Candidatus Nitrosotalea okcheonensis: one gene and its partners. The protein of the gene in region 1 binds, or shares a complex with, the protein of each later gene. Links are inferred from orthologs where the notes say so. Each region holds a gene or a part of one and is shown in the gene's direction. Other genes may lie near its edges. The genes, in order: BQ3481_RS10485, BQ3481_RS06855, BQ3481_RS08135, BQ3481_RS07995 and BQ3481_RS00465.

The links.
Region 2: BQ3481_RS10485 (region 1) and BQ3481_RS06855 share a complex: the UniProt entries of both Methanocaldococcus jannaschii proteins name them as parts of the 30S ribosomal subunit. The link is inferred for Candidatus Nitrosotalea okcheonensis from one-to-one orthologs.
Region 3: BQ3481_RS10485 (region 1) and BQ3481_RS08135 share a complex: the UniProt entries of both Methanocaldococcus jannaschii proteins name them as parts of the 30S ribosomal subunit. The link is inferred for Candidatus Nitrosotalea okcheonensis from one-to-one orthologs.
Region 4: BQ3481_RS10485 (region 1) and BQ3481_RS07995 share a complex: the UniProt entries of both Methanocaldococcus jannaschii proteins name them as parts of the 30S ribosomal subunit. The link is inferred for Candidatus Nitrosotalea okcheonensis from one-to-one orthologs.
Region 5: BQ3481_RS10485 (region 1) and BQ3481_RS00465 share a complex: the UniProt entries of both Methanocaldococcus jannaschii proteins name them as parts of the 30S ribosomal subunit. The link is inferred for Candidatus Nitrosotalea okcheonensis from one-to-one orthologs.

Annotation. Positions count from the first base shown.
Region 1 is NZ_LT841358.1:1,777,371-1,783,171, reverse strand. Bases 1,246-3,942 are described here. They hold BQ3481_RS10485 (30S ribosomal protein S4), read left to right. Parts: upstream 1,246-2,172; coding sequence 2,173-2,712; downstream 2,713-3,942. Other genes in these bases: glmS (glutamine--fructose-6-phosphate transaminase (isomerizing)), read left to right, coding at 2,759-3,942; BQ3481_RS10490 (30S ribosomal protein S13), read left to right, coding at 1,540-2,163. Outside these bases: BQ3481_RS10495 (AAA family ATPase), read right to left, coding at 1-1,178; more of glmS, read left to right, coding at 3,943-4,519; nicotinate mononucleotide-dependent phosphoribosyltransferase CobT, read right to left, coding at 4,512-5,567; BQ3481_RS10470 (MBL fold metallo-hydrolase), read right to left, coding at 5,571-5,801. UniProt on the Methanocaldococcus jannaschii protein: One of the primary rRNA binding proteins, it binds directly to 16S rRNA where it nucleates assembly of the body of the 30S subunit. With S5 and S12 plays an important role in translational accuracy.
Region 2 is NZ_LT841358.1:1,148,923-1,154,717, forward strand. Bases 2,459-5,149 are described here. They hold BQ3481_RS06855 (30S ribosomal protein S11), read left to right. Parts: upstream 2,459-3,447; coding sequence 3,448-3,852; downstream 3,853-5,149. Other genes in these bases: BQ3481_RS06845 (phosphomannomutase), read left to right, coding at 2,459-2,474; thiL (thiamine-phosphate kinase), read left to right, coding at 2,459-3,417; BQ3481_RS06860 (hypothetical protein), read right to left, coding at 3,849-4,172; BQ3481_RS06865 (DNA-binding protein), read right to left, coding at 4,256-4,711; BQ3481_RS06870 (RtcB family protein), read right to left, coding at 4,708-5,149. In the rest of the region: BQ3481_RS06825 (YkgJ family cysteine cluster protein), read right to left, coding at 1-255; BQ3481_RS06830 (winged helix-turn-helix domain-containing protein), read left to right, coding at 416-676; BQ3481_RS06835 (hypothetical protein), read left to right, coding at 863-1,018; more of BQ3481_RS06845, read left to right, coding at 1,176-2,458; more of thiL, read left to right, coding at 2,458-2,458; more of BQ3481_RS06870, read right to left, coding at 5,150-5,795. UniProt on the Methanocaldococcus jannaschii protein: Located on the platform of the 30S subunit.
Region 3 is NZ_LT841358.1:1,353,090-1,359,139, reverse strand. Bases 1,506-4,451 are described here. They hold BQ3481_RS08135 (30S ribosomal protein S19e), read left to right. Parts: upstream 1,506-2,725; coding sequence 2,726-3,178; downstream 3,179-4,451. Other genes in these bases: BQ3481_RS08125 (zinc-binding dehydrogenase), read left to right, coding at 3,508-4,451; BQ3481_RS08130 (DNA-binding protein), read left to right, coding at 3,186-3,464; BQ3481_RS08140 (ribonuclease P protein component 4), read left to right, coding at 2,374-2,694; BQ3481_RS08145 (ribosome biogenesis protein), read right to left, coding at 1,671-2,339. Outside these bases: BQ3481_RS08155 (hypothetical protein), read left to right, coding at 1-824; more of BQ3481_RS08125, read left to right, coding at 4,452-4,557; BQ3481_RS08120 (HpcH/HpaI aldolase/citrate lyase family protein), read left to right, coding at 4,569-5,423; BQ3481_RS08115 (riboflavin synthase), read left to right, coding at 5,505-6,050. UniProt on the Methanocaldococcus jannaschii protein: May be involved in maturation of the 30S ribosomal subunit.
Region 4 is NZ_LT841358.1:1,332,213-1,338,207, forward strand. The notes cover bases 1,517-4,407. They hold BQ3481_RS07995 (30S ribosomal protein S27e), read left to right. Parts: upstream 1,517-2,808; coding sequence 2,809-3,006; downstream 3,007-4,407. Other genes in these bases: BQ3481_RS07985 (adenine deaminase), read right to left, coding at 1,517-2,413; BQ3481_RS07990 (50S ribosomal protein L44e), read left to right, coding at 2,531-2,809; BQ3481_RS08000 (NTP transferase domain-containing protein), read right to left, coding at 2,989-3,573; cobS (adenosylcobinamide-GDP ribazoletransferase), read right to left, coding at 3,570-4,295; BQ3481_RS08010 (cobalamin biosynthesis protein), read right to left, coding at 4,295-4,407. Also shown: thsB (thermosome subunit beta), read right to left, coding at 1-647; more of BQ3481_RS07985, read right to left, coding at 692-1,516; more of BQ3481_RS08010, read right to left, coding at 4,408-5,281; BQ3481_RS08015 (cobyric acid synthase), read right to left, coding at 5,278-5,995.
Region 5 is NZ_LT841358.1:77,872-83,861, reverse strand. What follows is about bases 2,122-5,007. They hold BQ3481_RS00465 (30S ribosomal protein S8e), read left to right. Parts: upstream 2,122-3,317; coding sequence 3,318-3,698; downstream 3,699-5,007. Other genes in these bases: BQ3481_RS00450 (transcription initiation factor IIB), read left to right, coding at 4,343-5,007; BQ3481_RS00455 (H/ACA ribonucleoprotein complex subunit GAR1), read left to right, coding at 4,077-4,346; BQ3481_RS00460 (signal recognition particle subunit SRP19/SEC65 family protein), read left to right, coding at 3,703-4,002; scpB (SMC-Scp complex subunit ScpB), read left to right, coding at 2,666-3,253; BQ3481_RS00475 (chromosome segregation protein ScpA), read left to right, coding at 2,122-2,597. In the rest of the region: BQ3481_RS00495 (hypothetical protein), read right to left, coding at 1-242; BQ3481_RS00485 (Lrp/AsnC family transcriptional regulator), read left to right, coding at 574-1,080; BQ3481_RS00480 (response regulator), read right to left, coding at 1,073-1,816; more of BQ3481_RS00475, read left to right, coding at 1,938-2,121; more of BQ3481_RS00450, read left to right, coding at 5,008-5,305; BQ3481_RS00445 (hypothetical protein), read right to left, coding at 5,385-5,528; BQ3481_RS00440 (hypothetical protein), read right to left, coding at 5,812-5,990.

The DNA of each region.
Region 1 (5,801 bases):
TTTATAGATTGTTCAATTGAGAATATATCAGATGGTCTGGGTAATGCCAAAACATTATGAGATATGGATCTAGTTCTTTCTGCCTCTCCCACAAGTAGTTCCAAACTATGTATTCCCATTCGTACACTCACACCCTTGTCTTGGTTTATCTCATTACTGGAACGCGCTGCTTGAACAATTCTTGTCAGGATCTTCAGTATGAATACAGGAATAAACGAATGAGGTATTTTTGCTTCCTGTATTATAATTAACATCTCTTCTGAGATTGATTTTGGATAATGTGTTTGAATATGACTTTTCAGTCTATCATAAAGAGGCTCGATTATTTTTCCAGAGTGTGTATAATCTATAGGATTTGCAGTAGCGATGAATACTGTTTTTGGTTCAAATATAACAGGATACGCGCCAGTTGTGAATCGTCCTTCTTGTAAGACAGACAAAAGTGCTACCTGTTTTCTAGTATCAAGAACTGGCAATTCATCAATACAAAATAATCCATGTTTTGCCTGCATGAGTTGGCCTGGAGAATAAGATTCAATTTCATAAAGTTCTTTACCATTTTTAGTTATCTTGATTGCATCTATCTGTCCAACTAGATCTTTTACAGAAATATCAGGAGTTGCCAGCACATACTTGAATCTGTTTTTACCATCAATCCATTCAATAGAAGTGTCAAGTTTGTTATTACGAATTTTTTCCATGCTTTCACCATTTATGTGGAATTTTGGAACAGATGTGGGATTGTCTTTGTCCTCCAATAAAAATATCAAATCGTCTGGTGGAAGATCCATGGGACAATCATTTGTCACACTTCCTTGGATTACAGGCATTGGAGAAAGCAATGTGTTTGCAATTGTTTGAGCTATCCTAGTTTTTGCTTGTCCTATCTGGCCAACTAGAATCATATCATGACATGACAATATTGCACGATCTAAAGCGGGGATGACGTCATTATCAAAACCTACTATTCCAGGATATTTTACACTCCCGGATTTGATCTTTGAGATTAAATTTCTACGAAGTTGTTCCTTTGCACCAATTACTTTATAATTAATTTCTAGAAGATCCCGTAGTGTTTTGATTTGTTCATAGTCTTCAGGAACACCGGCCATGATTTCAGTATACTTTGGTTCAGAATCATAACTTCTACTAACAAAATTTGTAAATTCCGGAGACATTACAATAATACTCTTTAAATTGGATTTAAAGTATTATTATTCTAGGACTCGCATGTTGTCATTTGATAACCGGCCAACTGTAACTTTGATGCATTGACTTGAAGAATTAATGGCGGTGTACACAACATTTTTCTCCATCGCTTCACTTGTATTGTCTTTAGAATTACCAAACCAGGTACAGAGTTGCTGTTTCCCTAGAACCTACTTTTGATAACTCGATTATTAGTTCCATCTACTTGTAACTCTCTTGTGCTTGATCTAAGAAAATGACCACCCATTCCAAAACCATGAAATCGGCCTGAGATGTAACGGCGCCTATTTAGCATGGTTTTTATCGGGGATGTCGGGGATTTTTTAATACTTGTCTTCACAGGAGTTTAGGCACATAGTTAGAATTGCTGGTAAGGATATTCCAGGCGCTAAAAAGACCATCATTGGAGTTGGTCAAGTAAAAGGAATTGGTTATAATTTTGCAAAATCACTTTTAGAAGTATTAAAGATTAATCCTAACAGTAATGTCGGTTTTCTTACAGAATCACAGGTAGAAGAAATTGAAAAAGCCATGAGAGATCCAATATCTGTCAATATACCCACGTGGTTTCTAAATAGGCAAAAGGATATGGATACAGGAAATAACTTTCATCTTATTACTTCTGATATTGACTTTAACGTAAGAAATGATATCGAGCGAGAAAAAGGCATGAATAGCTGGCGAGGATTTCGTCATACATATGGATTAAAAGTTCGCGGACAAAGTACACGTACCACAGGTAGAAAGGGCGGTGCGGTCGGGGTTAAGAAAGGTGGCAAGGTATTACCAGCTGGTTCACCTGGTGCACCAGCTGAGGGCGCAGCTCCTGCAGCAGCTCCAAAGGCAGGTGCAGCTCCTGCAGCAGCTCCAAAGGCAGGTGCAGCTCCTGCAGCAGCTCCAAAGGCAGGTGCAGCTCCTGCAGCAAAACCTGCTGCAGCGGAAAAGAAAAAGTAGGTGTAACAGGTGGGAGATCATCCAAAAAATTCACGCAAAATGTGGAGAAAACCAAAACGTCCTCTCAACTATGATTTACTAAATGAAGAATTACATGTTCTAGGTACTTTTGGACTCAAAAATAAAAGAGAATTATGGAAAGCACATACCGAACTTTCAAGAATAAGAAACCAAGCAAGATCACTCTTGGCGTTAACTCAGGATGTTAGAAGTACGAAAGAACCAATATTGATGAAATCACTTGCAAGAGTTGGACTAGTCAAAGAGAATTCAACCTTAGATGATGTACTTAATCTAAAGGTGACGGACTTTTTATCCAGGCGATTACAGACAATTATCCAGAAAAAAGAATCAATCAAGAGTCCATATCTTGCAAGACAAATAGTAGTACACGGTCATGTGATGATAGGAGAAAGAGTGGTTACTGTTCCTTCATATACGGTAAAGGTGGAGGAAGAAGATCAAATTTGCCTATCACCAGAATTAGATCTTAGCAAGACAAAACAACAGCCTGTTCAAAAAGTAGAAACCGAACAACCAACGGAATAACACACACGCAATCATTATTTATCAATAATATGTATACGATATCAACATGTGTTCAATTATAGGATATCTGGGTCTAAGCTCTGCTGCACCAATAATAGTCAAGGGATTAAAGAGAATGGAATACCGTGGTTATGACAGTGTAGGAGTTGCCACTTTTTCCGAACATCAAATCAGTGTAAGAAAGGGTGTGGGTAAAGTTTTAGAAGTAAACAAAACAGAAAAACTAGACGAGCTTTCTGGAACAATAGGCATAGGACATACTAGGTGGGCTACTCATGGAATGGTAACTGACACAAATGCTCATCCACATCCATCAAGTTCAGGAGAAATAGCTATTGTACACAATGGAATAATTGAGAACCATGAAGAATTAAAAAAAGAACTCCAAAAACATGGTTATACTTTTAAAAGTCAAACAGACAGCGAAGTAATTGCAAATCTTCTCCAGTATAACTATGACAAGACTAGAGAAATTAAGAAATCTGTTGTAGACACAGTAGCTGAATTAAAAGGAAATTATGCTTTTGTTGCAGTCTTCCAAGATGGTACATTATCTGCAGCTAGACTGCATGAACCATTGATAATAGGAGTAGGAAAAGAAGGATATTTTATTTCAAGTGATGTACTTGGATTTGTAGAATATACTGATGAAGTAATTTATCCAGACAACAAGGAATTTGTAATAATTGACAAAGAAGGATTAAAGATCTTTGATTTTGATGCAAATCCAGTACGTCACCAGATAACCAAAGTGTCAAAAGAATTTGCTGATGTATACAAGGGTCAATATGCTCATTACACGTTGAAAGAGATTTCAGAACAACCATTAACAGTATCAAGTGCTGGAAATAATACCAAACTTGAGATTGACTTGGCTTCAGATTTAATAAAACATGCAAGAAATGTATACATTACTGGAAGTGGGACAAGTTACAACGCAGCATTAATTGCAAAGTTTCTTTTTTCAAAATATGCAAAGATAAAGATTGATCCATTGATTTCTAGCGAAGCACAATTTTCGCCCGACATGTTTGAAGAAAAATCAATTCTAGTTGCAATATCACAGAGTGGAGAAAGTGCAGATGTATTAGAAGCTGTAGGTATTGCAAAAAAAACAGGGTCTAAAATCATATCAATAGTAAACATGATGACGTCCTCATTAGTTCACCAGTCATCTATTTCCATGGGACTCAATTGCGGTCCAGAAATAGGGGTTGCAGCAACCAAAAGTTTCACATCACAACTTGTTGTATTATATAAAATAATTGATAAAATATGTGATGGCTGTATGGAACTAGATCTTACAAAAGTATCAGAAGCAATCAAGAAGATACTCTCCAATGATTCTAAAATCAAAGATGTTGCAAAGAGACTGAAGAATGTTTCAGATATTTACGTATTAGGAAGAGGCATGCATTATCCAATTGCTTCTGAAGGATCATTGAAGTTAAAGGAACTCACATACATACATGCAGAGGGACTTCCAGGAGGAGAATTAAAACACGGTCCCTTGGCATTGATGGATTCTAATTCATATGTTTTAATCATAAACCCCAATGATTCCACCTATAATGATACGCTAACATCAGCTAGAGAGATAAAAGCAAGAGGAGCCAAGATAATAGGAATTTCAGACAAGCCAAGTGATGTATATGATCATTGGATAGACATACCCAGTATCAACGAGCCATTATATCCACTTGTAGAAATAGTACCAATACAACTTCTCGCATATTATGCTGCAATTGACAAAGACTTTGATCCAGACTATCCAAGAAATTTGGCAAAATCAGTAACGGTCAAGTAATTTTCAAATATTCCTTTTCAGTTAGAGCCAAAAGACTTTTTGCATCAAGTCCTGTCTTTAACATGCAACCAATAGATGAACCTCCAGCCCCTGCTCCTTCTTTTACAAACCCTTTAGCATATGAGCTCAATCCAGAGATTTCTGATTCTGCAAGTTTTAGTCTGGCAACCAGTATAGGCACATCCATTATCTGCGATATGATGTCAGACAGGTTTGCAGATTTATCTTCAGACACATAAGAGGTGGTACCAACAGCAGTATTCTTTCCTTCAAATCCAATACTTTTTGCAAAAGCAAGTACGGCTGCCATCTGTGTTCCACCAGCTAATAGAACCCTAGAGATTTCAGATGCTGTGCTAAGTATGCCGGCAACTGTTGGAATCATTGGATCACCCAATTGTGATATAATTTCAAATGGATCGTTTGATTGAAGCCTTTTCAATGCCTCTTTTACCGTTTGGATCTTGAGATCTACAGGGTTCTGAGGCATACTACTGCTAACAGATCCTGTAATTCCAAATCCTTCAAGCACTCCAAGAGCTGTAGTAGTACCGCCAGGAATACTTTCACCAACTATAACACAGTCAGTTGAAGCCCCGAGAAATCTTCCAATTATTCTGCCGTATTCAACCGCTTTTCCAACATCATCAAGACTAAGAGCTGATTCTTTTCCAATGTTTTTACCATAATTCAAGTTCATATCAATAAATGGAAGTTTTGGAGACACTTTGCTACCAGCATTTACAACAACACTTGGAATGCTTGCTGCTTCCAGTGCAGTTTTTGTCAACAGGGCTGGAGTCGGTTTTCCATCAGGAGTCATCGGAATTACAGAGATGCTTCTACAATATCCGTAGTGGATAAATTCAGCATCTGCAGGTCCTGTAAATTTTATCAGATCTGGATGTTCTCCAGCCATAGTTATTCCAGGTATTTCAGATGTCGCAGTGTAAGATATCACTAGAGAGAAGATAAATTTTTTTTGTTCAGTTTGTTTTATGAATTCTAAGCCTTTTTGCTGGTTTCCAAGTATTTCAATGTCTTGCAATGATTAATCACTACCCATAAAATTCACGAACTCTGATTCTGTTCTGGGTTGCAATACAAAATTTGTCTTTTTTTCTTTAGATATGGTTGAATTCGGAAAGCTTCCATAATTGTGTCCGGGATACAACACTAGATTATCATCAAGCCTATAGATAATATCAAACAGGCTATGATATAGTTCCTTTGCACTTCCTCCCGGTAAATCTGTCCTACCACAGTTTCCTACAAAAAGTGC
Region 2 (5,795 bases), 630 kb from region 1 along the record:
TGATTTTGTATCAAGAAATGGACAAGTATTACCATCCATGTCCTTTCCCATCATCTGATATGCAAGTATTGTTTTCGGCTCAGATTTTGTTTCAGACACACCTATTCTTGGCAGGATTGTTACTTCGATGTCATTTTTTTCTGCCAGTGATACCATTTTCTCTTTTTCTTCAGGCATGACAAGCACACCAATCTTACCAAATTGTATCGTAGGATAATACTCTCGTTCAATGCAACATTGAGAACATTCTTCCACACAAGAAAAATCCAATATCTTCCATATGCTAAAAAAGGATAAATCTCCTTTCATCAAAGACAAGATCTGATCCCTATAAGGTTTCCAAAGGGCATAAATAGTAATACCCTTATATCACCAATTCTTATACTTTCTAACAATGGTAGCATATAGAACAAGCATGCAGATAGTAAGAGATTTGCTTACTGTAACAGAAGAAAGCGGTATGAACGGCATTAATGTAACATCACTTCTAACCAAGGCAAACTTATCACATTCGAGACTTTCAAAATTCATAGACAACCTCACCGGTGCAGGCCTAATGAATAAGATAGAATACGACGGCAAGAACACATTTGTCATAACATCAAAAGGTAAGCAATATCTGGAAACATACGAAAGATTCCAGAATCTCGCAGATTCTTTTGGTTTAGAGCTCTAAGCCAATTTTTTCATTATTTTAGATCAGAGATTAGATATCTTATTTTATAAAATTTTAAAAAAATTATAAATGTAATTTTTTTATGAAAGATCATCCCCGGATTTGATCAGACACAACTTACAGCAAACAAATTTTTGATAAACCATACAATAAACAACTTAGATCTAATGATCGATCCTAGGAATCATGTCAAAGAACCGACAGATCTATAAAGGTGTGGTTTGGTTTATCAAAAGGGGAGTAATTGTGGGAGAGACACTAGTATGGTGGAAAGGACTTGCAAAAGAATTAGAATTAGACATAGAATCCCTTGACGAACGAAAAGATGAAAGCAGACTATAGTTAGCACATAATATTTTTATAACATAATAGAGCCTCGAACGGGATTCGATCCCGCGGCCTAACGCTTACGAGGCGTTCGCTCTACCAGGCTGAGCTATCGAGGCAGTGGTTCGCAATGTAATCAGAGTTTATAAAAAGCCTTTGCGCTTTTGATTCATTGAAAGTATCAATTTCAGGAGTTAGGGGAATTTTTGGCAGTGACCTAAATCTTGAAGACATAATCCATTATTGCAGAAATTTTTCACGTCTTGTCAAGTCAAAAAAATGTGTAATAGGCAGAGATACAAGGCCATCAGGCGAAATTGTAACCAATGTTGCAATTGCTTCACTTTTAGAGAGAGGAGTATCAGTGTACAATCTAGGTACGTCCCCTACTCCCGTTATTTTCAGAGAGGCAAGAAAATATGGAAGCGGTTTGATAGTTACTTCTTCACACAATCCATTAGAATGGAATGGCCTCAAGTTCATTCTAGATGGGAGAGGCATCAACGAATCAGAACTAGAATACTTGGAAAAGAAAGACATGTTTCAAAGAGAAGCGATTGGAATTGAAACACAAGTCAACTCAGGTTATATCGATGAGGCTATCAAAGTAATTGGCGATATAAAAAAATCATCAAAAATAGCAATAGATGTTGGTGGAGGGGCAGCATTTAGTGTCGCTCCACAGTTGTTAAGAAGATTAGGTTGTAAAGTAAGCATCATCAACGGTACACCTGGCAGATCAACTCGAAGTCCAGATCCCACAAACGATCAATTGTCAGAGCTTGTTCATGCATCAAAAAAAGCAAACATAGGTTTTGCTTTTGATCTTGATGGAGACAGACTAGTCGTAGTTAGAAACGGTAAAAAACAATCACCAGATGTAACACTAGGTCTTGGCGTAGCAGGTGCACTTGAGAAAGGATACAAGAAATTTGTTCTCAGCATAGACACAAGTATTACAATTGAGAAATTTATCAAACAGGAAGGTGGTCAAGTAAACAGATCAAAAGTGGGAGAAGCAAATGTTGTGGACTTGATGTTAAAAACTAAATCACAAGCTGGTGGAGAAGGAAGCAGTGCAGGATTTATCCTACCAGAGTTTAACATGTGCAGAGACGGTCTTCTTACAAGCGGTCTTATTGCATCAATGGTTGGGACAAAACAGTTTGAAGACATAAACAAATTCATGGAAGGGTATCATCAAGTACGAACCAAGGTTAGTGTAGATTCGAAACTTCATAAAAAAACACTTGAAATCCTTTTGAAAAAAATGAGGAAACAATCAAGTCAGATAATAACAATTGATGGAATAAAATCAATAATAGATGAGGATAGTTGGGTCTTGGTAAGACAATCAAATACTGAACACATTATCAGGATCTCTGCAGAGTCAAATGATTTGAGTAAAGCTAAAGAAATAGAAAAACAGATCACCAAGTTGGTTAAACAAAGCTATGAAGAGTCCAGATGAGACAAAAATAATCAAGACATTTCAAAATAGATTCGGAAAGAAATCAAGATTTCAACCAGAAGATGTCGAGGTCTTGAAGATAAAAAATGCTAAATTTGTTGTAAAGTCAGATATGTTGGTACAAAGCACTGACGTTCCTACAGGGATGAAACTGGGAGAGATTGCAAGAAAAAGTTTGGTTTCATGTGTGAGCGACTTTGCATGCAAGGGAATCAAGCCCATATTTGCTACTATTGCACTAGCAATACCACGTGGTTTTACTCAAAAAATGATCAATGAGTTGGCAAACGGTTTTCGGAAGTCAGCCGAGGAGTTTGGATTGCACATAGTAGGAGGGGATACAAATGAAGGAAAGGAGCTGGTCATAGAAGTATCCATGTTTGGAGATGGCAACAAGAAAATGCCATCAAGAGGAGGTGCAAAAACAGGAGACATTATAATAACATCAGGGCCTTTTGGCCATTCTTCAGCAGGTTTGAAGATTGTTCTGGATGGTTACAAGGCAGAATCCAATACTGCAAAAAGATTCAGAAATGCAATCTTTAGACCAAATCCCAGATTAGATTTTGGATTAAAGGCTGTTAGATATTTTTCTTCATCAATGGATTCTAGTGATGGACTTGCTATAACGCTAAACGATATGAGTGAACAGAGCAAAAAAAAATTTGTGATAACCAGTGTGCCCACCGAAAATAATGTAATCAAATTTGCACGTCAAAATAAAATGAATTTTGAGGATCTAGTGTTTTGTGGCGGCGAGGAGTATGAAATTGTATTCACAGTACATCCAAGAGATTTGAATAGAGTTAGAAATTTAGCAAAGAAAATGAATGTTTCATTATATGAGATAGGTTATGTATCCAACGGAAAAAACGTGGTTTTGGTTGACAATGACGGACTCAGAGTCATAAAGAGATGCGGTTGGACACACCTTAGATCCTAATGTTTTTTAAACCCGTTAAAGAGTCTTCAAATGTTGTCCGCACAAGAAGCTAAGGAAAAATGGGGCATAGCTCATATTTTCAGTAGTTTTAACAATACCATAGTGCACATCACAGATGTTTCCGGTGCAGAGACCGTAGCAATTAGTTCCGGTGGACGACATGTTAATGCAGACAGATACGAATCATCCCCCTATGCTGCAATGAAATCAACTGCAGCAGTAGTGGAGGCAGCACATGATAAGGGCTTTACAGGTCTTCACATTAGAGTAAGAGCAGTAGGCGGAGTCGGTTCACGAGTTCCAGGCCCAGGTGCACAGGCAGCAATCAGAGCTCTAGCAAGAGGCGGATTCAAGATTGGAAGAATTGATGATGTAACTCCAATTCCTCATGATACTACCAGAAAGAAGGGTGGTAAAAGAGGAAGAAGAGTCTAGTCGTCTACTAGCTTCACTTTTACTTTGGCGTTTTTGTTTTCAAAGAATTTTGTCATAAAGGCAATAAATTTATCTTCGAGTTTTTTTCCTTTGGTTTTTGCAATTTGATCTCCAAGTTTCAATTCCATCCCAGAGAAAAGTTCTGTCTTTATCAATACTTTGAAAAAGGCCCAACCAAATCTTTCCATCGGTTTGCTTATTAGAAAACCTTCCTTGACACCACAGAGAGTCTGTAATTCATCCATGGCAGCGGAAACAATCTCTAGGTCAATTTCATATTTGGTTGTTGCAATCTCAAGAATAGTAGCTCTGCCGTGCATAAACAACCATCCATCAGGATGTACAAATAATAAACTTACTTGAGACATACACGATGTAAGAAATTATTTGCACCTAGCAATTATCAGATGTTTGTACTTGGAGAGTCATTAGAAGATACAGGCTCTGTAGATTCTGACGTTGACTTGGTTTGACCTTTTAGCTTATCTGACCAAGATACCATCTTACCATCTTGTTCAACACTTATTGTAGTTTGTATTCTTACATGAATTCCAACAGATCTGAACAATGTCAATAATTTCCCCCCATCAATGATTTCAGTGATTTCCCCTCCTTGAATAAGCTCTGCAAGTTTTTCTACGACGAGCTTGGTCTCAGTAGGAAATTGTGATTCTGCATTCTGAAGTACCTCTTCTCCCCTATATCCAAGTTGTTTGAGAACAATATCCCTAGGAGAAAGCTTCTGTATTTTTGATTCAGGTTTGACCTCTTCAATTCGTTGTCTTTGTGAGATATTTTTTTGCATCTCAAGCATTCTTTTTGCTTTAAGAAGTTCTAATTCTTTGTCTTCGTCAATCAACCCTTGATTACCCCAATTGGAACAAGCTTTGCTACTTTTGTAGCTATTCCAAGTTCATGAGATACATTTGCTACAGCATCAACATCCTTGTATGCCTCAGGCGTTTCCTCCACCACACCTTCTCGTGTAAGAGCTTTTATGAAAATTCCTTTATCATTCAATGATTTTTGTACTTGGCCTTCTGTGAAATTTCTTCGTGCTGCAGATCTTGACATCATCCTCCCTGCACCGTGTGCAGTAGAACCAAAGCTCAAATCCATAGAGCCTGGCTTTCCCAACAAAATCCAGCTGCCAGTACCCATAGAACCAGGTATGAAGACAGGCTGGCCTATGTCTCGATACTTTCGTGGTATTTCGTCTCTTCCTTGCGGGAATGCTCTTGTTGCACCTTTTCTATGAACTACAACTGATCGTAACTCACCATCAATTTTGTGTTTTTCGACTTTGGCAATGTTATGAGCAACATCATAGATTAGTTTCATGTCAAGGTCAGATTCTGACTGTTTGAAAACTCTTTCAAAGGCTTTTCTTGTCCAGTGTGTTATCATTTGCCTGTTACTCCATGCATAATTTAATGCGGCAAACATTGCTTTTCTATACGACTCTCCCTCTTCTGAAGAATTTGGAACACATGCAAGTTCTCTGTCTACTAGATTTATTTTGTATTTAGAGAGCGCTTGTTCAGATACTCTTAGATAATCACTGCATACTTGGTGTCCAAAACCTCTTGAACCGCAATGAATCAGTACAGTAATTTGTCCTTCATTAAAAATTCCCATCTTTTTAGCAGCCTCTTTGTCATGAATTTGATCAACACGCTGGACCTCAAGGAAATGATTTCCAGAACCAAGACTTCCAAGTTGTGGCGCACCTCTCTTGCGTGCAGTAGGAGATATTTTTCCAGGATCGGCATTTTTTATCTGTCCATTTTCTTCACACACGTCAGCATCATCATTTGAGCCATATCCGTGATCAACTGCCCATTGTACTCCTTTTACGAGAACCTCATCAAGATCAGATGAGGTCAATTTTACAGCACCTTTAGATCCTACTCCGGACGGAATGGATGTAAATAATTCAGTAA
Region 3 (6,050 bases), 420 kb from region 1 along the record:
ATATTCTGATGGGACTAAATCGTGAACAAGGACTTAATGTAACACTTTACTTTTCAGTAATAAATAACCAACTTTTAGGGCCATTCCCAAGTTGGATGGGAAAGCCACAACTTGATCAAAAACTTCAGGATCAAACAGTAGCAATTCTTGATGCCATGCTTTCGAGATATTACATAGTAGATTATGTGATAATTGGAGGAAATATTGACAACTACTTTAGAGATCATCCAAATGAAATTCCACAATACGTAGATTTCTTTAATGGCGTGTACAGCAAATTAAAAATAAAGCATCCACATGTCAAGTTCGGAAATTGGTTCTCGCTAAATGATATAACAAATCATGCTGAGGGTGATATTGTGGGGAAACTAAACCAAGGAGATTTTGTAGCATATTCATATGCACCTGTAGACTTGTTATACTATCAAAGTAACAGTCCAGATAATGAAGGTGCTAATTTACAAAAAATGATTGATTTTGCAAAAGGTAAAAAAATAGCATTGATGGAAGTTGGTTGGAGTACTGATAAATCAATCAATGGAACAAAAGATGATCAGCAAAAATTTGTAAAAATTGTGTACGACTTTTACAAAAAGAATCAATCTGATTTCGAGTTTCTCACTTGGTATAGACAATATGATAGACCTGTTGATACATGTTACAATTCATTATACCAGGGTAATAACTCCATATTTGGTAATAATGAAGTCTTGAACAACACTGCTGCATACTTGTGTGGTAGTGGCCTATTTGATGTAGATCAAAATCCAAAACCTGCATGGGATGAATTAAAACATCAAATACAATCTATTCCCAACTCTTGATTGCGAAATTACGATTTTTTTTCTTATTGAAGTATATTCCGATTTTTAGTATATTATTAATTGTAAATATTGTTTCTGCATATGCATTATATGAATCTCCTACGAATGAAGAAAAGACCGATTTTGATCAACTACTTGCTCAATTTAAGGGTGGTCGATGCACCAAAAAAAGATGTATCTGATGTGATTGGTACATTTCAAAAACCTATGGCGAATACTTTTTTCTGTAATTTACACGATAGTAATAACCAAATTATAACAATCATCAAACACTAAATTAGCAAAGTTTGACGAAAATACAACCCATCAAGACATAGTTACTGGCGGTTCGTATACATGGCATTGCTCTGAAACTATGCAAAATGGAAAAATTTCTTTATATTGTAATAATGAACTCAGGATCAATCCACAGGTAATCTCTAATGATACTCAAGTAGATCCACAGTTACACAATATTGAAAATTTGGTCATATTATATCATGAATGAATCCATACCTATTTGGATAAAGCAAGCAACAGGTCTGTGGTCAAGTGGTAATGGACAAGATCAATATTTTTATTCTGCAATTGATTATCTGGTGAAACATAACATTATCAGATCAAATAACGAAAAATAACTATTTCCACAGTGCCTCATTGGCTACAAAAAAGTGCTCATTTATGGTTTACCGGTGAAATTGATGATAATACGTTTGTTAGTTCTATTCAATATATGATTTCGTCAGGAATAATTCACTAATGAAAAATTGAAATGCGGTCGCCGGGATTTGAACCCGGGTAACGGGCTTGGAAGGCCAGTGTACTAACCAAACTATACTACGACCGCTCACTGTGCCAATCTTAGACCTACATAATAATTCTTTTTTCGTATTCATAGAGTATACGTGAAATTATAATGTGAGCTTCAAGTGGATTTTTATCTACAGAAACCGTCTTGTCAAAATACTTACTAATATTATCAGAAAAGTGACCTTTTGAAAATCCTCCTATTATAAGACAAGTGTTATCTTTTATCTCATTAGCTAATTTTTGGTAAGAATTTTCGATCCCTTTACTTGAAAGTGCAATTGTCTGTTCTGGATTGATTTTTTTAATTAGATTGCCAAAACTCATATTCTTTAACGCAAGAAGTACATTATTATTTTCTTTAATTTCTTTAATTGCATACAGTTTCTCAACAAGTCCTATGAATCTATGATATGATTTTGGCAATCTTACATTTTGACCTATAAAAATAACTTTATCATCAATGGTGTGAACAAACACATTCACTTTATTTTCAAAATAAAGGGGAATGCTACAAGCTTCAAGAAGTGAAAAATGTACCAAATCTGGTCTTCCTCTCTTTATCTCATTTTTGATTCCCTTCATTGCAGCAAAGTGCCATGATATGTCAAGCAAAATTTCAGATGGTTTTTTGTTAAATCTCTTGGCGGATGCTGTAACAGAATTATGCCTCTGTAACTCTAAAGGTACTAATTCTAATGCAGATTCTGCTATTACAAGCGAGAGCAAGATTGTATTTTAAGGGTGGGAACTATTAAACAACATGAAACCCGCAATCAAGGTTCTTCTAATAGAGAGAATGAAAATTTTAATTAAAAATGCCATATCAAATGTAAGATCTAATCCTGAATTGGCAGAAAGGCAGGCGATGCTTGCTAAGAGACTGTGTACAAAATATCGTATTAGAATGCCGTATGAATTGAGGATGAATTATTGCAAAAAGTGTAAAAAATTCATTGTACCAGGATTTACGGCAAGAATAAGGATGGGAAGAAGTACTATCAAATCGATACGTGTCACCTGTAGTTTTTGTAATCATACATATCGAAAGATAATCAAAAAACAAATTCCAATAGGTCAATGATTTATAAGACGAACTTTGAATTTTGGTTTTTATGGCAAAGGCGTACGATGTACCAGCGGATTTATTGATCGGTAAATTATCCGAGACTCTAAAGAATGAAGATATAGTACAACCAAGCTGGATTCCATTTGTTAAAACTGGTGCTCATGCAGTAAAGCCTCCTCAACAGAGTGATTGGTATTATACAAGATGTGCATCTCTTCTAAGAAAAATTTACTTGCACGGACCTATTGGCATAAATGACTTGAGATCAATGTATGGAGGTACAAAGCCTGTTGGTTATGGAGGAGCTCATCATAGAGATGCTGGTGGTGCAATAATAAGAACAGCAGTACATAGTTTGGAAAAATTAGGTTATTTAGATAAAGTTGAAGGAAAGGGTAGAACGATATCTCATGAAGGTATGAAGAAACTTGATAGACTATCAACTGAGATCTTGAACGAATTAATTGTAAAGAATCCCAATCTGAAGAAATACTCCTGATAATATCATGAGCTCTCATAATCCAAATGACGATAGAAATCCAAGCGATGCAGAAGTCTCTGCTTTAAAAGAAAATGCACTAAAAACTCTTCTAACAGCTGAAGCAAGGTTAAGGTTAAACAATGTTAGATTGGTTAAACCCGATCTTGCAGCAATGGTCGAAAATTATCTTTTAGGATTGGCATCACAAGGAAGGCTAAATTCACAAATCTCAGATGACCAACTAAAGCAAATTTTGTTATCTACACAACAACCTAAACGAGATTTTAAGATTAATCGAAAATAGTTCTAGGGAAAATATATTAGGGGTAAACTAGGCGATCACAAGTATGAAAGCAGTCGTTTATGACAAGTATGCTCCAAATGATGATTACAAATCAATTCTAAGTGTAAAAGAAATACCTGATCCAAAACCAAAATCAAATGAAGTTGTTTTTCGAATCAAGGCAGCCGCATTAAACTATAATGATATCTGGGGAATGCGAGGACAACCAGTTCCAGTACCATTGCCACATATATCAGGTTCTGATGCTGCAGGAGAAGTCATTGCAATAGGAGAAGATGTTGTTAATTTCAAAGTTGGCGATAGAGTTGTTTCACACTCAAACATGTCATGTAGGGTATGCGAAGCATGCACTGACGGACGTGAATATGATTGTCAAAAGAGAACCATATGGGGATTCCAAACTGGACCTACATGGGGCGCATTCTCTGAAATCACACATTTGCCTGAAGTTAATGTTGCAAAAATTCCAGAGGGCGTAAGCTTTGATGAAGCTGCTGCAGCTTCCATGACATTACTTACTTCATGGCATATGCTTGTAGGGAGAGCAAGAATTCGTCCTGGTCAAACAGTTCTTATCATGGGTGGAGGTTCTGGTGTAGGAAGTTTTGGAATTCAAATTGCAAAATTATACAATTGTACTGTTATTGCTACAGGAAGTCCAGACAAACTAGATAAACTAAAAGAATTTGGAGCTGATTATGCAGTTGATCATAGAAAACCAGATTGGAGTAAAGAAGTAAGACAAATTGCAAAACCATTTGGGGGGATTGATATATCATTTGATCATATAGGACAAACACACTGGAATGATCAACTAACTTTGCTAAAGTATGGTGGAACACTGGTAACATGTGGGGCAACAACAGGATATGATGCAAAGACAGATTTGAGACACATCTTCTTCAAAGGAACTAACATTCTAGGTTCTACACAAGGAACAAAGGCAGAATTAGAACACGGATTGTATTGGATGGGTAAAAAGAAAATTAAAGCCATTATAGATTCAGTGTATAACTTTGAAAATGCTGCAGAAGCACATACTAAGATGCTTACTGGTAAAGGACTAGTAGGCAAAATCTTACTCAAACCATAACTCTTCCATTTATGGCAAGACTCTTGCGTAGTCTTTTGTTCGTTCCAGGAAATAATACTCGTTTTCTAGAAAAAGCAAAATCTCTCAATTCAGACATCATATGTTTTGACTTGGAAGATTCTGTTCCTTTGGAAGAGAAAAAATCTGCAAGAAACTTAATAAAAAATGCGTTAAAACATAGATCTGAATACAATTCAGAAATTTATGTGAGAACCAACTCTCCCATATCCGGAATGATATCTGATGATCTGCTGGAAGTTATTCAGAAAGGTGTAGATGGCATAGTGATTCCCAAAGTAAATACAATAAACGAGATAAAAAAAATTGAAAAAATGATGACGGGATTGGAAAAAAAACGTAAACTAAAGCCTATAGAAGTTATGGCATCAATAGAATCTGCTGAAGGCGTTGTAAACGCATATTCTATTGCATCATGTAGCAAAAGAATATCTGCCTTGATATTTGGTGTATTTGATCTACTAAATGATCTAGGTGTAGAATATACTAAGAAACCAGAAGGAGCTCTATATTCACGAGCTAAAATTCCAATAGATGCAAGGGCTGCAGGAAAATATGCAATTGATGCAATCTGGCAGGATATTGATGATGTTGCTGGATTGGAACAAGACTCTGTTGTTGCCAAGAATCTTGGATATGTAGGTAAAAGCATTATTCATCCACAACAAGTTGATGTTGTCCACAAAGTATTCTATCCTACTCTTACAGAAATTGAATGGGCAAAAAAAGTTATGAGTACATATGATCTGGCTAGAAAAAGTAAGAAAGGAGCTACCACAGTTGATGGCAAAATGATTGATGAGGTACATTACAAAAGGGCTGTAGCGTTATTGAATTCTATAAAATAATCAGGCATAGTTAAAGAATATCCCTCTATCTATTATCTGATAAACATAAATCATCTTACTGTAAATAAAAATTCATCAATTATGTTCACTGGAATAATCGAAGGCTTGGGTAATATTGTCATGTTTGACAAAAAAACAAGTAACCGAAGTGCAGCAAAAATGAAAATTAAACTTGGTAAAATTGCAAAAGGCCTAAAAGTAGGAGATAGTGTCGCAGTAAATGGTGTGTGTCTTACAGCAATAAATATTTCCAAGGGAATAACAGAATTTGAAATGATTAGTGAAACAATAAAAAAAACTAGTCTAGGATCCTTGATACGTGGTGACAAAGTCAATATTGAAAGAAGTCTTAAAGTTGGTGAACGATTAGAAGGACATTTTGTATTAGGACATGTTGATGGCGTTGGTACTATTTTCAAGATTAAAAAACAAACACACCAAGTACAAATCTGGATAAAAATTCCACAAGAATTATCAAAATACATCATCAAGAAAGGTTCTATAACAGTTGATGGCATAAGCTTGACGGTCACTGATACATTGAAAAATTATTTTTCTGTTTCAATAATACCGCATACTATGCAAATAACTAATCTAAATTACAAAAACATTGGCGACAAAGTTAAT
Region 4 (5,995 bases), 450 kb from region 1 along the record:
GTATTTCTAATAGAACCTCCTGCTTTCTTTTCTACCTTGATATTATCAAGATCTACTTTGTTTCCTTCTGCTTCCTTTTCTACAACTTGGAGTATGGAATCAACTACAAGTTTGGATAACATGTCACTATCTTCCGAAATAAGCTTTGATTGCATACTTGTTTTTGCAATTTTTAGCAAGATTTCTTTATCATTTGTGCCTACTTGTTTTGCCATTTCGGTGAGAAGTGAAAGTGCTTTTTCTGCAGCTGCTTGATATCCTTCAATAATCACTGTAGCATGAACATCTTTTTCTAGAAGCTCTTCGGCTTTTGCTAACAAAGCACCACCAAATACTACAGAAGATGTGGTACCATCACCTACCTCATTATCAACAGTTTTTGAAATCTCAACCATCATTTTTGCAGCTGGGTGTTGAACATCGATTTCTTTTAGAATAGTAGCACCATCATTTGTAATTGTAACATCACCTAGAGAATCTACAAGCATTTTGTCCATTCCACGTGGACCAAGACTTGTTCTTACAAGTTCTGCAACTAGCTTTGCTGCAGCAATGTTATTCTTTTGTGCGTCTCTTCCCTTTTGTTGTAATGCACTTTCTTTTAGTACTAACACAGGTCCTTGTGGTGTTTGTTGAATAGATGCCAAAATTAAGCCCTTAATTCATGTAATTAATTGCCCCTTTTAATATCTTATCGATTCAAGATCTTCAAGTATCTTCTATTTTTAACGTCTACAACACCTGTGTATAAGATTCTGATCTCAGGTAATGCAAGAAACGGTAAGAAAAGAGGTATTAGATGAGGATTTTTAAATTTGCACCCAGTCTCGATTAGTTTAGAATCTATACTAGCGTATTCATCTAATGTTTTTTCAAAAGATAATGAGGAGATCAGGCCTGCAAGAGGTAATGAGAATTTACTTAAGATGTTACCATTTTTAGCGACAAGCATACCACCTTGCATTTTAGTCAGAGTATTTGCAACAAAGGCCATGTCTTTTTCATTCGAGCCTACAATTATCATATCATTTTCATGAAAGCTCTGTGTGCATCCAAATGCACCTACATCAGCACCAAAATTTCTTAAAAATGCTACAGATTTTTTTCCAGTACCATATGTTCTATCAATGGCAGCTACCTTCCACACATCTTTATCGTATGATGTCACTACATTACCGTCTATTACCTGAAGCTCTTCCTGATCCATTTTTGTTATTATTTCAGTATCAAGCTTGATAATCAATGCTTGAGCTATGTTCTCCTTGCACGGTATAACAAAGTCTTTTTCTCCAAACTTTATTCCTGTCTTCACAGTTTTTCTCATCCAGTCGGGGATTATGGTCCTAGGTGTGTCTACTACAAGGCTGTTGTTATCTACCATCAGTTTTCCTCCTACAAAGACCTTGTTTGGTTTGATCTTTTCCAGATCGTCAAAGACTAGAATATCAGCTAACTTGCCTGGTGCTATTGCACCAAGATCCTTGCTCATGCCGTAATACTCAAAGGAATTTCTTGATGCAATAGTTATGGCATCTATTGGATCCATGCCAATAGAGATAGATTTTCTTATACAATGATCAATCATTCCGTAATCTACAATATCTTTTGGGTTAACCCCGTCGGTACAGAACATAAGTCTATCAAGATACGTTTTATGAGACAATGTACTAGGCAGGATTTTATCTAGGTCTCGTCTGATAGAACCTTCTCTCATCATGACCCACATTCCAAGTCTGAGTCGTTCTAGGACTTGATCATAATCAATTGGTTCATGACATGAGAAAATTCCAGAAGCGATGTACGCATTTAGTTTTTTATCACTCGCACCAGCCGTATGACCATTTATGATGCCATTAGTTTCTAAAACATTGGATATACTTTTCATAGTATTAGGATCTCGTGTTGTGACTTTGGTCCAAGAAAATACCTCGCCCAATCCAACCACGTTTTCAATATCCAATCCCTTGAGCTCTTCTTTTTTGGTCAATGTTCTTGCGTGGCTGAATTTTCTATCAACAGGCAGCCCTCCAGGAATTACATGATAGACCCGGATTGGAAGACGCTGTGTCATTTTAACAAATTCCTTGAATCCCCTGTAACCACAGACACTTACAATGTCAATCGGATCTGCAAACAAAGCAGTAGTACCTGATAGAAGTGATTTTTTTGCAAGTTCTGATGGAAGAACATATTGATCTATGTGTACATGGGAATCTACAAATCCTGGTGTGATGTATCTATCCTGTAGATCAATGACACCAGTTTTTTCTCCAACTGTATGAGATGCATCTTTTCCTACATATGCAATTCTATCTTTTTTGATTGCCACATGAATTTGAGGTATAATTTCCCTTGAGAATACATTAACCAGCCTACAGTTTTTTAAGACAACATCTGCCTTGCTTTTGCCCATTGCAACCGAATTGAGCGATGAAATCATGGAGGCAAGTGAGCTGGCCTTCATAGAGATGATTTAATCTATGATCTATTAAAGCGATGTTTAAATTACGGTCAACGTAGCTCATTTTTTATGAACATGCCGAAGGAGATCAATAGGTATTGCCCCAAGTGTAAGAAACATACGTTACACAAGGTCTCCATATACAAGGCGGGAAAGAGAAGAGGTTCTGCTATCGGTGAAAGAAGACATGCCGAAGACAAGAAAGGTTATGGCGGTCAGAAATTTCCAAAGTTAGCAAAGCCAGCAAAGACTACTAAGAAGATTACACCTATCATGACATGTCCAGAATGTAAGAAGAAGTGGAATGTATCTGGAATAAGACTGAGAAAATTGGAGTTAGTTGCATAATGAAAAGAGCTCATATTTGGATACCAAAACCAGGAAGTAAATTCCAGAGAGTACAGTGTAAAGAATGTGGAGAAGAGAGTGTTGTTTATTCGCATGTTTCGTCAGTAGTTACGTGCAAGGCATGTGGTAATACTTTAGCAGAGCCAACTGGCTCCATCGCAAAAGTAAATGGAAAAGTTTTAGGTAGCACAGATTAAGTCATAATCTTTCTTTGTATTCAGGTTGGTAGCTATTCTTTTATCATCAAGAATAACGTAAGACTCCTTCACAGTTTGTATGTTGTTTATCTGTTTAGGATCTACTATAGAAATTCCAGTATAGACATATTCTTCACCACCATAATTAACAAAAAATTCTGCTTCCAATCCAAGAGATTGAAGAAAATTTTTTCGTATCAATATGCTTGTCCACGCATTTTCTTCATTTACTAGTTTTACAATTTTTTTAATTATCTCAGGATCTAAAAGAGGCATGTCTCCAGAAGTTACAAAAATTGGTTCATTGAACTTTAACAGAGATTCTCCTAGATCAGTGACATATCCATTTCCATTTGTTTCTAATGTATCAAAACCCAAACTAGAAACAAACTCACGAGTCCTTGGAGCATTATTACTTGTAGCACATACTATATTAGAGAATATTTCTGAATTTTCTAAAGCATTTAGAACATGTTCTATCAATGGTTTTTTATAAAGTAAAAGTAATTTTTCCTTAGAGGATTTCATTCGGGTACCCTTACCTCCACACATAACTAGTCCTATCATACAGATGCAAAAATCAGTAGTGATGCCAATCTTACTAACTCATTGCTTGCACCAAACACATCACCTGAAATTCCTCCAAAGCTTCTGTTTGCAATGACAAGCAATAGAAAAGATAATCCTACACAGGATATTACTACAAATACGCCTGTAACTCCTGCCAAAATTACAGCCGGTGTTATTGTCAATAGTACAGCTACAACAAGTTTTCGCGGATCCTTCATATATTGGGTAAATGGCGAACTGAGTCCTTGCCAAGCAGAAAGCCCACGATTTGCCTGTATTACCATTGATAGTTTAGCCATGAGTTCACTTAACAGTATTGCCTCAAACAATGCAAAACCCTTGATCATGGAGATAGCTAGTATCATACCTCCTGCATATAGAACAACTGTCATTACACCTGCAGAGCCAACTGCTGGGTCTCTCATTGCTTGAAGTTTTTTTTCTTTTGTTCCCTTTGCCATAATTCCATCTGCAAAATCACAGAGTGCATCAGTATGATGCATTCCGGTGATTATAGCAAGTGCTCCAGTTAAGATCAAGCCAGTAATCAATGGTTGTAGAAATAACGATAACCCATAACCTGATGCACCAATAATTAGGCCAATCAAAGCTCCCGCAACTGGAAAAAGATACATGTTTTTCGCTACAGTTTCTAGTTCGCTATTCTTAGAAGGGATAATGGTTAGAAATGATACTACTGATGATATTCCCTTAAACATTAAATCATCAACCCAAGATATGACAAAAGCAAAATCACAGGAACTGTAAAAAATAAAACGAACAATATTGTAGTTACCTTCATTATAGAAATCGTAGCTCTAAAATGTCTTTCAGTTATCTCAGAATTACCATCACCTAGTACATAATGTTCCATCTTTTCAAATTTTATTCCAAGTGCACCAGCCAGAGTAGCCATTGGATAACCAGCGTTTGGACTTTCAGTCTTTGGACCATCTCTTTTCATAATATGAATAGAGTGTTTCCAATCTTCCTTTAGTACAATACAGGAAAATACCATTACAAGACTTGTGAGTCTCGAGGGAAGAAAATTAAGTATTTTATCACAGTTCGCAGTAAACCAACCTATGTTTCTAAATATTTCCGTTTTGTATCCTATCATAGAGTCTGCAGTGTTTACAGTTCTATAGACAAACGCACCAATCAAACCAAAAATTGAAAAATAGAAGAGCGGACCAGTTATTCCGTCAACGATGTTTTCGCTAATGCTTTCTAGTGTTGCAGAAATTACATGCTGTTTATCCAAATTCTTGGTATCACGCTTTACTATCATCGAAAGTTGTACTCTAGCACCATCTAGGTCATTTTTCGATATAGAATTCATAATTTTTGAGGCATGTTCTTCCATTCCCTTTATTGCGATAGTAGTCTTTAGAAGAATTCCTACTAGGACAATGCTTGCACCCATGAATAAAATTTTATAAAGTATACTCAAATCGAGATTTTCTATATACTTTAACGAATATGATAATGAAGCAATTAAAATGGATACCATTGTTATCAACAAAACAAGAAGAAGAATTCCATTAATTTTGTCAGTTATTGGATTTTGTGATTTTATGTACGGTATAGACTTGCCAATCAATTTGCCCATCCAAACAGTTGGATGATATCGATTTGTTGGATCTCCAAAAATAAGATCAAGTGCAAGTGCAAACATAACTGCAATTATTGGTATTAGAATCAATTTAACATGCCTCGTATTTTTTTCATATCCAGATTTTTTTTCACAGTTAAAGCCAAATGATTAATTTCTTTGTCAAGTGTTTTTAGATATCTTTTTGTCCATGAGACTTGTTTCGGATTTGCGTACAAAGAATCCTCTTCTGGAATATCAAATTCAATTAGTGGAATTGTACCAATTACCGGTTTCATGGTTTTCTTTTTCAATATAGAATAACTTGGATACAGTATAGCAATATCTCCTCTAAACTTGTTTATGACAAACCCTTTGACAAGTTTTTGATGCTGTTTATCAAGAAGTGATAAGGTTCCTATAAGACTAGCAAAACTTCCACCCTTATCTATGTCAGTTACCAAAATTACTGGTGATTTACAATACTCTGCCATTCTCATATTAGCAATGTCATATCTCTGTAAGTTTATTTCTGATGGGGATCCTGCTCCTTCCAGTATTACAATATCATTTGTTTTTATCAATTGGTCAAGTGCATTCTTTGATTCGACAAGTCCTGTTGAGAGTACAAATTTTTTGTAATAATCTCTAGCATACATTTTACCATGTGATATACCATTTACAAAAATTTCACTTTTATAATTTCCAAGAGGTTTTAATAGAATGGGATTCATTATTGGCATTACTTCTGTTCTTGCAGCCATTGCCTGAATGGCTTGTGCTCTTGAGATCTCAAATCCATTACCAACATAAGAATAGGCAGAC
Region 5 (5,990 bases), 1.7 Mb from region 1 along the record:
AACAATTCGTCATTTTGTGTAAATACAAATGTTGGAGTGGCGAGATTACATTTTTCAACTTCACTCATTACCTGGGAACGATTCTTGAATCTAGCAAGAAGATATGTGTTAGAATGTGATGGAAAGTATGCACGACCATCTTCAGAAAATGTAGCTGTTACAAAATACATGTCATTGATAAAAGAAGACTTCTGAAAACTGTTTCTTAGCGTGGTGAAATCATTGTTTTGTAAATATGGCACGCATACATATCCACCTTCAGATGTAGCCCCCGACACAGTATCGAGACTTTCTTTCCTGTTTATATGTAATTTGATCAATCAAAAATTTAGCATTTGGCTCGAAAATTTTTTAAAAAAATTGAATTATCGATAGTTATTTAATACGAAAAAACTGCGTGAGAAACAGTCCCACGCTAGCTCAGCCTGGTAGAGCTTCCGGCTGTAGTGGTTGGCCAGCGGCTAACCGTCATTCAGCCTATCAGGCTTACAGAAACCGGGTTGTCGCAGGTTCAAATCCTGCGCGTGGGACCATCATCATAAACTTCAAAAAGTCAGTTACCAGATACAAGTCATGTCAGATAATAAAAATTGGTCTACACTGGATGAGGTTGATCAAAAAATAATTAACATTCTTAACAAAAATGCAAGGACACCCTCAAAAGAAATTGCAATCGAGCTGAGAAATTCAGGAGTGGATGTATCAGATAGGACTATTCGAAAAAGAATTGAAAGGTTAGAGAAAAATGGAATCATAAAAGGTTACAAGGCAGTATTGAGTGGAATCTCCTCAAATGATCAGTTCGAGGCGTTGTTTCTCAAACTCAAAATAACAAGATCCATGGAAAATACAACCGAGGCGATAAAAAACTACATCAAGACTTTACCAAATTATCTTTTTATTGCCACCGTAGATGGAGATTGGAACATGATCACAGTATTACGAATAGAAGGAACTGAAAAAAATCCATCTGCAAGAATAGTAGAAAAGTTCTCTGATCAAATAATAGATTACAAGATGGGCGGAATTCAGATAAAGGATGTAAATCTTCTCAACATGTCCATGTTGTTGCTTACGTGATTTCAGACAACTTGGTTGTATCCAATGCATTTTTCAATTCATTTATCGAAAATGGTTTTTGGACAAATGCGGTGGAGCCAAAACCAATAGTTTTCCTAACACGCGGTGTTGATTTTTCATCAGCAGTTATCAGTATGATAGACATGTCAGGTTTTGATTCAAGAAGAGTTTTTGCTATCACGTCTCCTTTTACGTCCGGCAAGTCCATGTCAAGCAATACAATCGGATTTTGTTTGGATTTGACAAGTTTTGTTATGAGAGCAAGTGCAGACTTGCCATCATCGACTGTTTGTATGTCAGAGTATCCCAATTGCCGCAGAAAACTTGTTAGTCTTAACAGAATTGCAGGACTGTCATCAACTAATATAATTGGCCTTTTCTCTTCAACTAGTTTATTAGCATATTTCTGAGCATCTTCAAATGCCTTTCTGGCATCATCATAACGACCTATTCTAAGAAAACATCTAGCTGCACACTGGTATGCATAGTTTGAATTATTTTTATCATTTTTTGCCAGTTTCAAATAGAACTCGGCTGCTTCGTTAAGCTCGTCTTTTCTTTCCTTTCCTTGTCTTGATTTACATTCAGATGCGAGTATGAGATACAGTCCCGCCCTGTAGTTGTTGTTTTTCATTTCCTCGTGGGCAAGATCCATGAACATATTGTGAGCTGTGATATTTTGATCGTTTTTTAGATATGTACAGGCCAGATCAAATCTCTCTAGATCTTCTTCCATTATCATCACTATACAAGATTGAGTATAATATGTGATTTGTGTAAAGAGGAAAACTCTTGACTTGAACTAGGAAAAGAGTAGATAATACACATATTATAAACAAAAATGGAAGAATAACAGAGTGAGTAAGGAAAATCCCGGTGTAGGCATTTCACAACCCCCTGTAAATATACTGTTTAGCCCACTAGATGTCTCTAAGAAAGACGTGTGGAGTATCGACGTAGTACGCATTCTAGAGATTTTGATTAAAATTCTCAGCCAGACAGATAAAAAAGATCTTCGAGTTGCCGGAATTGCGGCATTGTCTTCTGCAATGATACATAGAATGAAAGTTGAGAGCATCTTTGCACTGCAAAAGGCAGCTATGGAGAAAAAACCCCTTACTCAGAGAGAAAATGTTGACATAGAAGTAATAGACATGCCATACAGGCACGAATCCACATATCCAGTAACATTAGATGAACTGTTATCAGTTCTTGAAAACCTTATTGGCACAATAGCAAACCCACGTTCAAGCAGAAGACAACTAGAATTTGAACCAGTTCAGGCCCCCAATTTTGACGATTATTTCATCTCTCTTGAGAAAATAATAGGTCAGTATGAAGAGCTAATAATTAACAAGATAAGGACTACAGGCTTTGGTTCCTTTAATAACATAGTATCAGAACTTGAGCTCATTGATGTAATCAGATGTTTCTTTGCCATTTTATTTTTGGCACGAGACATGAGAGTCGATCTTGAACAGACAGAAGATGACATCATAGTATCGCTGATAAAATAGAAATTTACAATCAGATCAACACTAAGTAGGAATTTCATTTAAGTATGCTCCAACCTACCATGTTGTAAATGGGCAAGATAGAAGACGATGATGTAATGGCAAGATTAGAGGCAGCATTATATTCAGCAGGAAGACCATTGACCATAGAAGAATTAATCAAGGCATCAGGAACAGAATCTAGGACCAAGACTTTGGCCCTAATGACAAATCTTGTCAAAAAAACAAAAACGGTATTCAAGGCAATCGAGGTTGCAAGTTTGCCAGACGGGTCATATGTATTTCAGCTAAAGCCAGAGTTTAACACAGTAATTAGAAAATATGCCTCAAAACCACTTTTGCCCACAGCCACTCTCAAGACATTATCATATATTGCATACATGCAACCTGTTTCTTCAAAGAGACTAGTGGAAGTAAGAGGATCAGGAGTGTACATGCATCTAAAATTATTACAGCAATTAGACTATATCGAACATCAAAATGTTGGCAGGTTAAAGATATACAACACTACAGAAAAGTTCCAAAAGTATTTCGGCATACAGGGAGACAAGGATATTCTCAAGCAGAAACTCTTTACAAAAGTAAGAAGCTCTAGTCAAGCCATACAACAGCAAACACCCGAAGCATCCACGGAACCATTGACCCAGACAAGTCAATAACCAGTCCAAAAATAGCAACCCAAGCTGTAAATGGTATAAATTAGAGATACTTTATCGAGTCAACATGAAGAAATCTGTGGAAAATCTTGCAACAAGTAAGATTACAGGTGGTAGAAGATATCCTCTCAGATCAAGACGAAAATACGAGATAGACAGATATTCTGTAGAGGCAGTGCCAGGAGAACAAGTGACCATAACTCGTAAGACCAGAGGAGGGAATCAAAAAACATCCTTAAAGACAACAAATGTGGTCAACTTGACAGTCCCAGGCTCCAAAGTTAAAAAACTAAAGATTCTCAAGGTGTTAAAAAATCCATCAAATAAAGATTATGAGAGACGTGGAGTAATTTCAAAAGGTGCAATTTTAGAAACAGAGGCAGGTCAATGCAGGGTAATTTCAAGACCTGGTCAAGACGGCGTAGTAAATGCAATCTTGATAAAGTGATAAGATGAAGGATTACGAACATGTCGTAATCTGGCTCGACTATTTCAATAAGACCATTACAAAGAAAATGGGTAGAAAAGTTTCTCGTGAAAAGAGCATTTTTGACCCATCGTTAAGTGAGTTGATTGTAGCTGCCAAGGCTTCAGGATTGGAACCAACCGAGACAAATGATCAGGTAAGGTTTCCAAGACGGCCGTATGTAAGGTCTGGCTACATAACACTTGCAAAGACCAAGCCAAAATCCAAAATGATTTCTGCGATTTCTGAAAAACTAGTTTCAAAAAGAGCCAAACAGTCCAAGTAAATACCCATTATAGCTTGCAGCTAAAGTAATGTTGACAGAACCATATTGATAACAGTATTTTGTTGAGAATGTAATTGCAGGAGGTAGGCGAAGTATTGCATCTAGCGAGTAGCGGCAGAGTCATCATCAGACTCACAAAACAACTAAGAGACAACCAGGTAGTCGTAGACAATTCGGGAGTCAAAGTCGCCAAAGTATCAGAAATGATAGGTCCTGTTGATGCACCATACGCGTCGGCAGTTCCGCTTACCAATAACATAAAAAAACAAATCGGAAAAAAAGTTTTCATCGTCGAAGAAACTCCTGTGATGAGACCAAAACGATTCAAAGGTAGAAGAAGATGACCACAATAACAGAATTACAAACACATTGCCCGGAGTGTCGTTCCAATTTGATTGACGACACCCATAGTGGCGAGAAGATTTGTTCAGGCTGCGGATTGGTCGCAATGGAACAGATGCCAGATTACGGAATTGAATCAAGAGCAACAAATCCTGAAGAAAAAATGAAGATGACAAGAGCATCAGGACAAACAAGTTATGCACAACATGACTTGGGAATCAGAACAGAGATTGCAATGGGATCAAAAGACTTCAGTGGAAGGACAATATCAAGCGATATGGCAAATCAGATGTACAACCTAAGAAAATGGCAGACCAGGATAAGGGTTGCATCACCAGAAGAGCGAAGACTTGCAAACATCTTGGCAAAAATAGGAGAAACGTGTCATGTCCTATCACTTCCAAGAAATGTAATAGAGTCAGCATCCATGATATACAGAAACTTTCAAGGACAGGCAGATGCAAAAGGCAAATCAGTTGCTTGCATGTCCGCTGCAACAATTTACATGGCATGTAAGCAATGCGATGTTGTAAGATCCCTTGATGAAATCTGTGCTGCAACAGGAAGTTCAAAGGAAGATAAGCTTAATGTCAAACTGACAGCAAAATACTACAGAACACTTGTGATGGAACTTGGTTCTAAAACAGCACCCACTGTAACTCTTGAGAAATACATATCAAAAATAGCAAATCTGGCAAAACTTGAAGTTCGTGTAGAAAGACTCGCTGCAGAAATTGCAGAAAAGACATCAGATCACAGTCTTGCAGACGGAAAGGCACCAAACGGGTTGGCTGCTGCATATCTATACATAGCATCAACTCTTCTTGGACAGAGCATCCTTCAAAGAGATGTCTCAAGTGTTGCAGGAATAACTGAGGTCACAATACGAAACAGATGCAAGGAGATTCTCACGGCATACAAGATGAAAGTGACATTACGACAATCAGTAGTTAAGAACTAAATCCTTTTTCTTATTTTTATATTCAAACAAGGATCAGGCTTTCAACTAGTCACAGTAGTTTTTGTCAAAGATCTCAAGTCTACCAGATTAGAGAGACATGTGGCATGTTGTTGCTGAGATGTTTTCCTGCCACATATCTTGCACATTTTTTGTATTGTTTTCCTACACTGGTTACACCACATGCATTTTGCAAGTTCTCCTCCACAGATTCTGCAACTCTCATCAGGCATTATACAATCACACTTTGTAATGAGTAGATCTTTGTTTTTAGCAGAGCCCAAATAGATCCAGTAGCATACCATAGCGTTCATTGTGATTTCACTGATAAACATATCATACATTATACATTACACATGACAAATCATATCATATGATAAATAATTAAGGATTGGACATAAATATTTTCAAAAAATATCTATATTCCAAGCATGTGCTTGACACACTGCGGTCTTTTCTTCCCATCATGCAGTTATAGTATATGGCAACCTGGTACACAAAAACACATGTCAATACATAGATGATACATTCCCAAATCCTCGTACCGAAACCCTTGATATCCCAAAGTTATCCTTTGTCCTAACAAACATTCTCACAATGGCAGATCTTTTACGAATTATTTGCTGTCCCTTCATTGACCGGAAGAAAGGATATCTTTTCAGACGCTCTCCCTTTGTGTGCCTGTATT